4 regions of the Planococcus faecalis genome follow, and region 2 is predicted to be linked to each of the others. Evidence: riboswitches for the same ligand, from Rfam matches in the RefSeq annotation. Region 2 holds a riboswitch; each other region holds the start of a gene.
What was found. Region 2 has a riboswitch for thiamine pyrophosphate ahead of tenA (thiaminase II). Riboswitches for the same ligand answer to the same signal wherever they lie in the genome.
Positions count from the first base shown of each region.

Region 1: linked by a shared signal. The riboswitch ahead of AJGP001_RS09780 (3-oxoacyl-ACP reductase) and the one ahead of tenA (thiaminase II) in region 2 are both predicted to bind thiamine pyrophosphate.
Region 3: linked by a shared signal. The riboswitch ahead of thiT (energy-coupled thiamine transporter ThiT) and the one ahead of tenA (thiaminase II) in region 2 are both predicted to bind thiamine pyrophosphate.
Region 4: linked by a shared signal. The riboswitch ahead of AJGP001_RS09085 (YkoF family thiamine/hydroxymethylpyrimidine-binding protein) and the one ahead of tenA (thiaminase II) in region 2 are both predicted to bind thiamine pyrophosphate.

Region 1 covers NZ_CP019401.1:1,955,689-1,958,872, forward strand. Annotated here, with positions in the region: gene AJGP001_RS09775 (LLM class flavin-dependent oxidoreductase) at 1-1,185, opposite strand, end outside; gene AJGP001_RS09780 (3-oxoacyl-ACP reductase) at 1,264-2,016, opposite strand; TPP riboswitch at 2,165-2,265, opposite strand; gene AJGP001_RS09785 (hypothetical protein) at 2,659-3,096, shown strand.
Region 2 covers NZ_CP019401.1:3,131,232-3,134,415, reverse strand. Annotated here, with positions in the region: gene rlmN (dual-specificity RNA methyltransferase RlmN) at 1-728, shown strand, start outside; gene AJGP001_RS15560 (hypothetical protein) at 938-1,495, shown strand; TPP riboswitch at 1,617-1,720, shown strand; gene tenA (thiaminase II) at 1,848-2,531, shown strand; gene thiM (hydroxyethylthiazole kinase) at 2,533-3,184, shown strand, end outside.
Region 3 covers NZ_CP019401.1:978,326-981,509, reverse strand. Annotated here, with positions in the region: gene AJGP001_RS04755 (TspO/MBR family protein) at 1-75, shown strand, start outside; gene map (type I methionyl aminopeptidase) at 183-935, opposite strand; gene thiT (energy-coupled thiamine transporter ThiT) at 1,070-1,645, opposite strand; TPP riboswitch at 1,742-1,839, opposite strand; gene AJGP001_RS04740 (M20 family metallopeptidase) at 1,988-3,061, shown strand; gene AJGP001_RS17470 (hypothetical protein) at 3,127-3,184, shown strand, end outside.
Region 4 covers NZ_CP019401.1:1,824,536-1,827,719, forward strand. Annotated here, with positions in the region: gene AJGP001_RS09080 (hypothetical protein) at 1-328, opposite strand, end outside; TPP riboswitch at 1,302-1,407, shown strand; gene AJGP001_RS09085 (YkoF family thiamine/hydroxymethylpyrimidine-binding protein) at 1,499-2,089, shown strand; gene AJGP001_RS09090 (ECF transporter S component) at 2,091-2,672, shown strand; gene AJGP001_RS09095 (ABC transporter ATP-binding protein) at 2,665-3,184, shown strand, end outside.

The DNA of each region.
Region 1 (3,184 bases), 1.2 Mb from region 2:
TGGCATGAGATTAAATCCATCTGCCATACCCGCTTCAAGCCAGACCGCCATCTGGTCTACGATTTCTTTTGGGGTGCCAATCAGCGTGAAATGACCACCGCCTGCATTGAGATATCCTAATAGTTCTTTCACTGTAGGTTGAGTATCATTAATAATTTCCAGTATTGTTTCGTAACGTCCAACTGGACCCGTAAATTCTTCTACCGGGGGTAATTGAGGTACTTTTTTATCGATTTCCCAACTAGAACAATCTTGTTGAATAAAGAGACTCAATTGTTTTAAAGCAGTTTCAATAGGTAATTTTTCATCCAATGCTGCTTTTTTGGCTAGCGCTTCTTCATGAGTACGGCCAACATACGTTACTAAGCCTGGGAATATTTTAATGTGTCGATTGCCGTCTTCATTTCTTTTAGCTTGTTCAGCCAATTTGTCACGGAACTTTTTCGCTTGGTTTAAATTCCAAGACACTGAGTAGACTGCATCCGCATATTTCGCAGCTAACTCAATGCCTTGTTTAGAGGCCCCAGCTTGCATGGCTACTGGTTTGCCTTGCGGACTTTTTGGCGTAGTGGAAGGACCTGCCACTTTAAAATAGGTACCTTTATGATTGACAGGTTGTATGTTTAAAGGGTTGATTAACTGTTTTTCTGCTCGATCATGAAGAAACTCATTACTATCCCATGATAGAAATAGCTTATTCATTAAAGTAGCGAATTCATCAGCCTTCTCATAACGTTTATCACGAGCAGGTAACTCTTCCATACTATGATTTAGTGCTTCCCAATCCCTCATTGACGTAACAAGATTCCAACCAACACGACCTTTGGTAATGTGGTCTAAACTTAATAGCTGTCGTGAAGCTGTGAAAGGATTAGAAAAAGTACTTGAAATGGTTGTGACTAATCCCACATGATTTGTCACTTGAGAAATTGCTGTCAAATTGACTATGGGATCAAACCAAAATGCCGGCATTTCATTAGAATCGTTAGCTGGAAATGATTGATTGTCAGCAAAAAACACAGCATCAAAGTAACCTTTTTCAGCTACCTGTGCTAAGGATTGATAATAGGAAATATCACCAATGCGCTCGACGCTTGAGTCAGGCATTAACCAAGCAGCTTGATGATGTCCACATCCATACAGCAAAACACCTAAGTGAAGTTGTTTACCTTTAGTTTTCGCCATTTATTTCACCTCAAAATACATCATAATGAACGGTTTTGCATCTCCGTTTTTTTAAATTTTCTTTGGCAATTTGAATTGTTAATTCATTGTCAAACCGCCATCTACTATGAAATTCTGACCCGTAATACCATCCGCATTTTTTGAACATAAATATGCGACCATATTGGCTACATCTTCAGGTGTCGTCACCTTTTTCAATGGCGTCGATTGAGCGATGAAATCGAATACTTCTGGCGTTGTAACAGCACTGGCATCCGTCGTTTTTAATAATCCACCCGAAACCACATTCGCCCTTATACCATATTGTCCTAATTCGGAAGCGATATTACGGGTAAAACCAATTAACCCTGCCTTAGCTGTTGTATATTCGTGGTAAGGCACGACAGGATTCTGGTATAAATTCGTACCAATACTTATGATGCCTCCATTTTGTCGTTCAATAAATTGAGGTATAACACTTTGAACTACATTGAATGCAGCCTTTAACGTACCATTTAGCTGTTTTTGATAATCATCCCAAGTTAGTTCTGTAAAGGACTTCTGTTTGGTTGGATCAAATTTAAAGTCTACTAATGCGTTGTTAACTACGACATCTATTCGACCAAAATACTCCGTCGCTTTCTTTACCAATACGTCTACTTCTTTACGATTCGTGACATCTGCACGAATTGCAATAGCATTCTCTTTACCGATCTCAGAAACGAGCTCAGCAGCAGCGCTTTCGCTTTTATAGTAGTTGATAACTACTTTAAATCCTTGTTGTGCCAATACCTTTACAATAGAAGCTCCTAAACCTCTACTACTGCCTGTTACCAATACTGTTCTACTCATCATATCCACTCCTATATTTTTAATCTTGCTGAAACTCAAATAATAAAATGATAGAAAAACAAAAAAATACGCAACCTTCCTAATAGGAAAGTTGCGTAAATACAGATAACTACATAGTAAAAATAAGACATCATCAGTCTTCTAGTATGTATTAGAGCCTACACTTTCCTACGCTAGTGTTAACTAGTTCAGGTTCAAAGGGTTTGAGTAAACACTCATCTCAGTTAAATAACACCCCTAGTGAATATATTTAAGTTGTCTTCAACAATGTATAGTCTTTAGAATTTTATGTCAAGCTGCAACCGTCAAGTAGAATAACTCATCATATTTCCGACGATAAGCTTTTGATGCAGCTTCTCTTTTTCCGATAAGCTGCGATATGTAAACCTACATCTTTTGAGATTCAAGTTTTAAACCTTACAGAACAGTATTCTGAATGTATCATTTTTTCTTATGAAATTAGTTCGGAATGATTTCCTCGTAAAGCCAGTAGAATCAAGGAAATGAATATAACTTAATTAGGATTAAGTTACATTCGATCGCTAAAATTTTTTTGAGTTTATGTTTTCGAATTATTATAACTAATAAACAATTTAGCTGTTATATTTAATTAAATAATAGAATTGGAATGAGGAGAAATAGATGCAGCCAACCACAATAATCGAAATAAGCTTTATTCTAGTTGTGACGGCGTTACTAAGTGTAGTAGCCCTTTTTTTGAGAAAACCGTTAAAAATCCTTATTTTAATAGCAGCAGGTTTTATTTTAATAGGCTCAATCATTTTTTACTCCACCCGCCTGATTATAGTGGAGAATCAAACAAACGAGGCTATTCAGCAATTAGATACTCACTTAACTAATACATTTAATGGCGAGTCTTGGGAGATTTTCGATACAGATGATTACGAAATAAAGAAAATTAAATTTTTGCATGTAATTTTTAATAACGAGCCGATGATAGTCTACGAGTATAAAGTAACTGAATCAGCTATCAAACAATTAAGTTTCTGGGGTAAGGAAAATGGAGATAATGCTGAAGTTCTATTGGAAAATGGGATAGATCCCCAACACATTGAATAGCAATGACGTTAAAGAAACGAATGTAACTTAATTCACATTAAGTTACATTCGTTCTGAAGTTATTAAAATATCCTTAGTTGATTAGACA
Region 2 (3,184 bases):
GTTTCTGTGCCAGCGGACTATTGAAAAAGAGCCGCGATTTAAACGCGGGCGAAATCGTTGAGCAAATTATGCAAGTGCAAGCGCATTTTGACACGCAGCAAAAAGAAGAACGTGTGAGTCACATCGTCGTAATGGGTATCGGTGAACCATTTGATAACTATACGAATTTGATGGGCTTCCTAAACATCGTTAATTCTCAAAAAGGTTTGGCTATCGGAGCTCGACACATCACCGTTTCAACAAGCGGTATCGTGCCAAAAATTTACGATTATGCAGATGAAGGCTTACAAGTAAACCTAGCAATTTCAATTCATGCACCGACTAATGAGTTGCGTACGCGTATTATGAAAATCAATAAAGCATATCCAATCGAGAAATTGATGGCTGCGATCGATTATTACCTAGAGAAATCCAACCGTCGCATCACGTTTGAGTATATTTTATTGCGTGACGTCAATGACCATGTAGAAGAAGCGCATCAATTAGCGAAATTGCTAGAAGATAAGCGTCACTTGTCATACGTGAACTTGATCCCGTACAATTCAGTTGATGAGCACGATCAATATCAACAAAGTACACCGGAAGCCATTAGTGCTTTCTACGACGCATTGAAGAAAAAAGGCATCAACTGTGGCGTACGTCACGAGCAAGGCGCCGATATCGATGCAGCTTGTGGACAGTTACGAAGCAAGCAAATCAAAAAAGAGAAAAAAGAAGTAACCGTTTAATAAGCAAAAACGTTCCTGATTTTCAGGAACGTTTTTTTATGCTGAAAACAAACTATTTTAAACAATGGTCTTTCAAAAAATACTTTTTTAGTAAATGAAACTTTCTGAACAATAAGAACGTATGAATCTTAGTAGCACGAGTAATTCATCCAATCGATTATTTTTAATCAAAAGTTTATAAATAATGGGTTAAGAAAGGAGGTGGGGGATTGAAGAAAGTTCTGTGTACAGTAATTTTGCTTGGAGCAGTCACCTTAGCTAGTTGTAGCGGCCTTTCAACACACGAAGATGATGAAGTAGCCGCTATTGTAAATAATCATGAAATTACAATAGGGGATTTACGATTTTTATATCCTGACGATAGCGCATTAGATTACTTGGATTCAGCAATAGCTGTAGAGTTGATCAAACAAGAGGTACAGGAAATGAACCTTGATATTTCTCCACATCTTACAGGAAAAACAACCTCAGAAGAATTTGAAAAACTTCCTCCAGTGAATACAAAAGATGAAGGTGGAAAGCAAGTGCGTGCGTATGCTATCGCTCAAGCTGAAAAACTAGATATGTCACCCGAAGAATTCCAAAAGCAATATGGTAAAAAAATTAATGAACAAAATGCTTATATCAATACGTATCTTGAGGAGAAACTAGGGGGAGGAAACGTTAATGATCTAACATGGATGGAGGAATTTGGGGAAGACTATAATAGGTTAGTAGAAAAATTAGTAGAGAAAAATAAAAATGACATTGACGTGTTTATTAATTAATGTTTTTGGAGAACACCATTTAGAAGTACACGTAGTTCTATACCAAACCAGCAAAAAGAATTGTATAAAGACTATAGAATTAGTAGAATCTATGATATAGTGATGTCGAAAACATAAATAAAAACACCACTAGGGGAGCCGGATATCGGCTGAGATGAGCATAAGCTCGGACCCTTTGAACCTGATCTGGATCATACCAGCGGAGGGAAGTGGCGGAACGTCTGCTATTTTCTTATCGACTGCATACGCCGCTTCCCTTTATTGGGAGCGGCGTTTTTATTTTGTGCAAGAAAATTGACCGTGCCTGTCAGAGCTAGGCACGGAAACTAGATACAGAAAAGGAGATAGGAAAATGACATTTTGTACAGAAGTGAGAAAAGAATGTAACAGTTTATGGCAAGCAAGTTTTGATCATCCGTTTGTAAAGGGAATTGAAGATGGGACATTACCAGTCGAGATATTCCGTTTTTATGTCATGCAAGACGCTTATTACTTATCCCATTTTGCTAAAATTCAGGCACTCGGTGCGTCTAAAGCGAAGGATATGGAAACGACGCAACGCTTTGCAATTCATGCGACACATACCAGTATAGCCGAGCTATCGTTACATGAATCATTTATGAAAATGTTAAGTGTTACGGAAAAAGACTGGTCCCAATTCGAACCTTCACCTACAGCATATGCGTACGTATCTCATATGTACCGCGCATCTGCAGGGGAATTGGCAGATGTATTAGCAGCCATATTGCCTTGTTACTGGTTGTATTACGAAATTGGTGAGCGATTGAAACATGCAAAACCGGATCATCCGATTTATGACCGGTGGATTGAGACTTACGGGTCCGAAGAATTTGGTGAACTGGTCAACGAACAAATTGAACGGATGAATCAGTTGTCAGAAGACTTGCCAGAAGCACGCCGTAAAGAATTAAAAGACCATTTCCGCAAAAGTAGTTATTATGAATTGAACTTTTGGGATCAAGCCTGGAGACAAGAATCCTGGTCTATAGAGCCAACTAAAAAAGTAGGTGTTTAACATGTTTCAACAAATAAAACAAAAAAATCCGTTGGTTCATTGCATCACAAACCACGTAGTATCGAATTTTCAAGCGAATGGTCTATTGGCAATAGGCGCTTCTCCAATCATGGGAGAAGCGCCTGAAGAAGTAGAGGAACTCGCTGGATTAGCACAGGCAGTGTCATTAAACATTGGAACTTTACACGCGGAGTCGCTGAAAAGTATGCTAATCGCTGGAAAAAAGGCAAACCAATTGGGCATCCCGGTTGTTTTAGATCCTGTTGGAGCAGGAGCAAGTAACTTCCGAATCCATGCTGTTCGAGAAATTTTAGAGACAGTTGACGTCAGCGTTCTTCGCTGCAATGCAGGAGAGCTCGCAGCTGTAGTGGGTAAAGAGTGGCAGTTTAAAGGTGTTGATGCCGGAGAGGGGCTTCTAGACGTTAAAGAGCTTGCTATGTCTACTGCGAAACAGTTGGGCTTGATTGTAGCGGTCACGGGCAAAATAGATTGTGTGACAGACGGAGACTGTGTTGATGAAATTCCTTTTGGAAGTCCGATTATGGCTTCGATTACAGGAACAGGCTGCTTACTGAGTAGCGTTGTCGCTGCAGGTCTTGCTGTTGATTCTGAAAATCCGTTAGAAACAGTGAGCGCTATTTTGCGCTATTTTG
Region 3 (3,184 bases), 1.3 Mb from region 2:
GCATCTCTTTTCTTGAGCGGCGTTATCTTAACCGGTATTTTGCTCATAAAAAAAAGAACGGCACCTACTCAATAAATCTGCGAGAGACTCGATTAGAGCGAGCTTGTCTGCAGATTTTTTGCATTCACATTCAACTAACATAAAAAAGAGATTCGGCTATTCCACCGAATCTCTTTTTTATGTTAGCTGTTTAGTTTAGTCAATAAAATCGGTTCACCTTTTGTTACCAATACAGTATGTTCGATTTGCGCGACCAATGATTGATCCGGTGTTATAAATGTCCAGCCATCACCTGACTCGATAATGTGCTCGGCTTTTTGAGAGATAAAGGGCTCTACTGCAAGTACCATGCCTTCTTTTAAAATCGTCGTCTCCCAAGCATCGTAATAATTTAAAATATGTTGGGGCGCTTCGTGAAGTGATTTACCAATGCCATGTCCAGTCAAGTTTTTGATGACGAACAATCCTTGCTCTTTCGCTTCACGTTCAACAGCCTTACCAATTTGGTTGAGTTTTGCACCGGCTTTGACTTTCGTCATCGCGCGGTCAAATGCCGAAGCGGCTGCTTCACAGATTTTTTCTTTTTCAGCATGTCCTTCGCCTACGACAAATGAAATTCCTGTATCAGAGAAGAATCCTTCATATGACCCCGAAACATCGATATTCACAATATCTCCATCTTGGATGACACGGCTACCTGGAATACCATGAGCCACTTCTTCGTTGACGCTGATACATGTATATCCAGGAAAATCATATTCTGATTTTGGACCGGAAACGCCACCCAGCTCCTCAAATAATTGACCGCCCAGTTCGTCGATTTCTTTTGTCGTGACTCCAGCTTTTGTGGCAGCTTTCATCGCTTCCCGAATTTCAGCCACCATTTGGCCAGCTTTTTTTAACATTTCAATCTCTTTTTCATTAGTTGCTATCATCAATGACCCTTCTTTCAAGCTTTTCTATTCAAGAATTATACCACAAAATTAAAAGGGATTCTCTTCTACAGGTCTAACTAGTCCTGAATCCAAAGATTGAAAAGAAGGCTGTCAAAAGACAGCCTTCTACCATTTCAAGCTTCTGCATCTACCAATTTCGGTGCAGCCGCAAAAAGTGCAGCACAGACAAAAGCAGCAAGCAAGAATACCGGTATCATGTAAGTTGCATTATAAATGACCGAATAGATGATCACATTGCCTTCAGCAAACATGCCGAAGAACAAAATACCTGTAATAACATGGACCAAGTAGCGCAACACAGAAGCGATTAGCACTCCCACTACTATAGCCGTTATCATTTTACCCGTTTGCTTAGCTTGCGCATGTTGCATATACTTTGCACGCATAATGCCTGCTACCCCAACAACTCCATACGCTAAAATATAATCCAGCAAGACCTGCATGACAACAAACCCAAACGATAATGGGGTGACAGAGATAAATCCAGAAACGATTTGCAGGAGCCCGACTAAAATCCCAGTTAGAATTCCGGCACCTGCACCTCTTCTAAAAGCAATTAAAACAATTGGAATCATTACCAAGCTGACCGAGCCGCCTTGTGGCATCCGGAAAGAAATGAAATCCAACACAAATCCAAGAGCCGCGAAAATTGCAATTTCTGTCATCAACAATACTTTTTTATTTCTCATGACTTCCTCCTTAGGTGTTGTGTACATCACCAGAAGGGTCGTGAATAAAACCATATTAAAAACGACGTCAGGACAGAGCCTGGCGTCGTTGTAAGAGCCGGTTTCCATCCACATCCCTGCGCAAGTGTTAACTTACAGGTTCAAAGGGTAAGAACAAATGTTCACTCTCAGCAAAAGCTCCCCTTGTGGTGTATACAACTATATTAACAGTCACCTGTATTGTACACAACGCTGTTCTTTTATGCAACATCGTTTTAAGATGATGTGATAGGGTAAAGATGAGAATAGTTACGATACTTGAAAGGTGGTGGAGGCAGCCGGGATATTAGGCTTGCCAAAAGGATGATTGAATTGTTAAAAGAATTGATAAAGATTCAAAGTGATACCAAAGAGGGTGCCAACAAAGCTCTTCTTTTCTGTGCCGATTGGCTAAAAACCAAAGGAGAATCCGTGAAGGTTCATGACAATAAAGGCTACTTGATGTTGACAGCTGTTAAAGGGCAAGGAGAAGAGACGATTGTCTGGAATGGTCACGTTGATGTAGTTCCGGGTCATAAAGAGCAATTTGTACCTGTTGAAGAAGGAGATCGACTTTATGGGCGAGGCGCTGCTGACATGAAAGCCGGAGTTGCAGCCATGATGCAGGCGTTTGTCGAACTCGACAGTTCCCTCGTAACTCGCGAAGTGCAGTTACATATTGTCACTGATGAAGAAATTGGCGGACGCCATACATCCAAGTGGCTCGTCGAACAAGGATTCCACGGTGATTTTGTCATTTGCGGAGAACCTACCGGATTAAAAGTCGGACTTCAATCTAAAGGGATTTTGAGAATGGATATGGTTTTTAAAGGCAAACCTGCTCATGGTAGTCGTCCATGGGAAGGAATTAACGCCATTGAATCTGCGATGAAATTCCATCTGGCCGTCGCCGATTTACCGTTCCGAAAAGAATCCACCGAATATTACGAGCAACCTTCTGTCAATCTGCCCATCATCAAAGCAGGAGAACGCTATAATGTCGTTCCTGAGGTTTGTGAAATGTCTTACGATATCCGTTTTATGCCAGGACAGCAAAAAGAAGAAATCGTTCGACAATTGGTGGACTTGGCTGAGACTTTGAACGTTACTATGGATTATAAAGCTTCGGGATCTACACCTCCTCTAACAACTACAAAAGACAATCCATTTATTCAAAGCTTGCAAAAAGCAATTACAGCTACTACACAACAACAAGCTGTTTTGTTTGGTCAGCACGGCGCAGCCGACACACGTTATTATGCAGCCGTAAACGGCGGTGAAGGTGCCATTGAATTTGGACCAAGTGGTGACGACTGGCATGGCAATGCGGAATATGTAACGATTTCAAGTGTTCACGCATACAAAAACATCTTGCTGGCACATGCGCAACTGACGTAAGAGGTTTGCATCATAGAGAACTCGGGAAAACAACAATCACTACGATTATGAATGGAGAGATTTAAATGGCAATTGGAAGACTACTGAAATCTGCAATCAAATATGGCCCTATAGCATATCCTA
Region 4 (3,184 bases), 1.3 Mb from region 2:
TTTCCTGTTCCAATGCTTGCAGGGCTTTTGGAATGCGGGCTTTGATTTTCTTGAATTCTTGCAACAACTCTTGCCCAGAAAGACCTTGAGCGATTAAGTCTTGTAAAATATCTGCAGAGAAATCGACTTCTTCGAATGTGGCAGGCCGGATGATGATCTCTGTCCCCGTAAATTCCATGACGGCTTCATCGGTGAGTCCAAGAGCCAGGTAAAAATCTTTGGGGATGCTCAATTGTCGTTGCTGCGAAACACGTACCCGTCTTTTTGCTTTTTTTCCGGGCTTCAGTCCGTGTTCAGACGCTCTTTTTTTCGGCATAATACCACTCATTAGTTTCACCCCTAACTTTAAAATAAAATTATTTATTTCTTTTTTTAAAGTATATCATTTTTTAGGGTGAAGGAACGTTTGACGAACTGAAAAAACATTGGCTACCGGCGACTTATTGAAGAGCCATAGAAAAGAAAGTGAATGTAACATAATTCACATTAAGTTACATTCAGATATTAAAAAAGCAGCTTAATTGATGCTCTAGCTCATTCTCTTTGTTTGGCACTAGTGTAAAGCTACTATTCTTGTCTTGTAATCGATTTGATTGCTCATGCAAAAATTCTCTCAAGCTACTAAACTCCTTTTTAAAAGTTCCAACTCGTTACTTCCTGACCAATTTGAATGTAACTTAACTGCACTTAAGTTACATTCAAACACCAGTCTTTGCTGGCTATTTCCCGTTTAATTCAGCTGTCCATTCTTTAAACCAATACGAGGCCAACTCCACTTTGGGGAGGTCCATCTTCATAAGCTTTTCATGAGAATATAGAAGAATGATGCTTGTCTTATTCCAATTCCATTTCACAGTGCAGTTCTTCCATTTTATACAAGTATTAAGCAAAGTAATCTTGTGATTTTCATTTTTACTAATACTATCCTATCGAAAAGCTACGTATGATGTTGCCCGATATTTCATTTGCAAAAAACATTCGTAAAAGCTTTGAAGGATTTTCGCAAGCTATTACAAACTATAAGCTCATGAGAAATCACAAAAAACTAACTTTACTTCTCCCCTACTGTCAACTCACCAAGCGAGGCGCGGTCACGGGCTCGGCGAAGCACTGAGACAGGTGTTCTTTTCTGACTTAGTGCGAGAGCCATGCCCAAAGCGATCGGAGCGACTTTCACCTGTCTCTCTTTCTCAACCCCTCTCGCCACTTCTACTGTCTCCAAATCCCCTCTTTACTTCCTCAGTCACTTCCTCTACACTAAACTCATCGGGAACAACCCGAACACAAAAACCGCATACCGTTTTCTGCACTAGGGGTGCCCACTTTGGCTGAGATGCAAGCGCAAGCTTCGATCCCTCAAAACTCGATCAGGATAATACCTGCGTGAGGAAGTGCGGCGCATTTCTGAAATAATTTCTTTTATTAATTATTTGTAGACTATGGCTGCATCTTCACGGATGCGGTCTTTTTTGTGCACATTTTTAAGGAGGAATTATTCATGGACTCACTGCAATGCGGCACAAACCCCATCGTCGGATTTCGCTTTTCACTGCATCCGATGACTGGCGATTTTATCAAAGTAATTAAAAGGGCGTTAAACGATACCGACACATCGAACGTTTGGATGCATACGGACGACGTCTCTACAGTAATACGAGGCAAGCAAGTTCACGTCTTTAATGTCGCTAAAGTTCTAGCCTTGCATACGGCAAAGACAGGCGAACATGTCGCACTGTCCGGCACTTTTTCAATTGGTTGTCCTGGTGATTCGTCAGGTGATGTCTATTTAGAAAAAGACGATGTGCTAGTAAATACCGACAATACACAACAATACGTATCTTCACAATTTGCGCTATACCCGATGAACAATCCAGATTACATGACAGTAATTTACCGTGAAGTCGAGCGCGCTAAACATCAAGGCGTTTTCAACGATTCCATGCATTACGCAAGTGGTATTCATGGCGATATTCATGAGGTATTCGATTTTTATGAAGAAGCATTCACCAATGCCCGCTCTGATAAACATCGCCATTTGGTCATGACCATATCCATGAGCATCAATAGTTCGTCTCATGGAGGTGCATAATATGTTGAAGTCGTGGAAATTAAAAGAAGTGGTATTGATGTCGTTATTTGCGGTCGTTTTCGGCATCGTCTATTTATTGTTTGTTCACGCAGCGAATATTTGGGCAGCTATAATTGGACCACTTGCTTATGAATGGATGTTCGGTATTTGGTTTATTGTATCAATAATCTGCATGTATATTATCCGCAAGCCGGGTGCTGCCTTTCTTTCTGAAACGATGGCTGCGGCAATTGAAGTCCTAATTGGCAATGCTGTCGGCCCGCGTCTCATTTTATCTGGTGTTATTCAAGGGCTCGGTGCTGAAGCGGCATTTGCATTAACCGGTTATAAGCATTTCACTATTTTGGTGCTTATGCTTGCAGGAATCGGATCAGCTGTTTTCAGCTTTGTTTACGGCTACTTCATTTCTGGTTATGCAGCACTGGATCCATCATTCGTCGCGTTAATGTTTACGATTCGCGTTCTTAGTGGGGCAATAATTGCGGGTATTGGTGGAAAGTATATCGGAGACGCTTTACTTGCGACCGGATCACTCCGCGGTTACGCCATTGCTCGAACGAAAAAAGGTGATATCAATGCCTGAAGAGATTTTCTCTTTAAATAGAGTGTCGTTTCACTTTCCTGAAGACTCTAAAAAAACCTTAGAAAATCTTTCATTCTCGGTTTGTCGAGGCGAAAAGCTAGTCATTTCTGGGCCCAGTGGTTGCGGTAAAAGCACGCTTTTGTATATACTAAATCGCTTGTATCCTGACAACTGCGATGGCTCAATTGACGGTGAAATTCGCCTATTTGGAAAACCAGCTAGTGATTATGCCCCTGGAGAAATCAATCACCGCGTTGCAACAGTTTTTCAAGATCCTGATTCACAGTTTTGCATGCCTACCGTTGAAGAAGAACTGGCGTTTACATTAGAAAACTTGCATACACCTTTTGAAGACATGGACATTCGCATTACCGCGGTTTTAGAATTGACGGACCTGACCTATCTAAGAAAAACCGTCATTCAGTCGTTGTCAGGTGGTACAAAACAACGAGTTGCAACTGCTTGTGCGCTAATCATGGACCCGGAAGTGTTATTGCTAGATGAACCGCTTT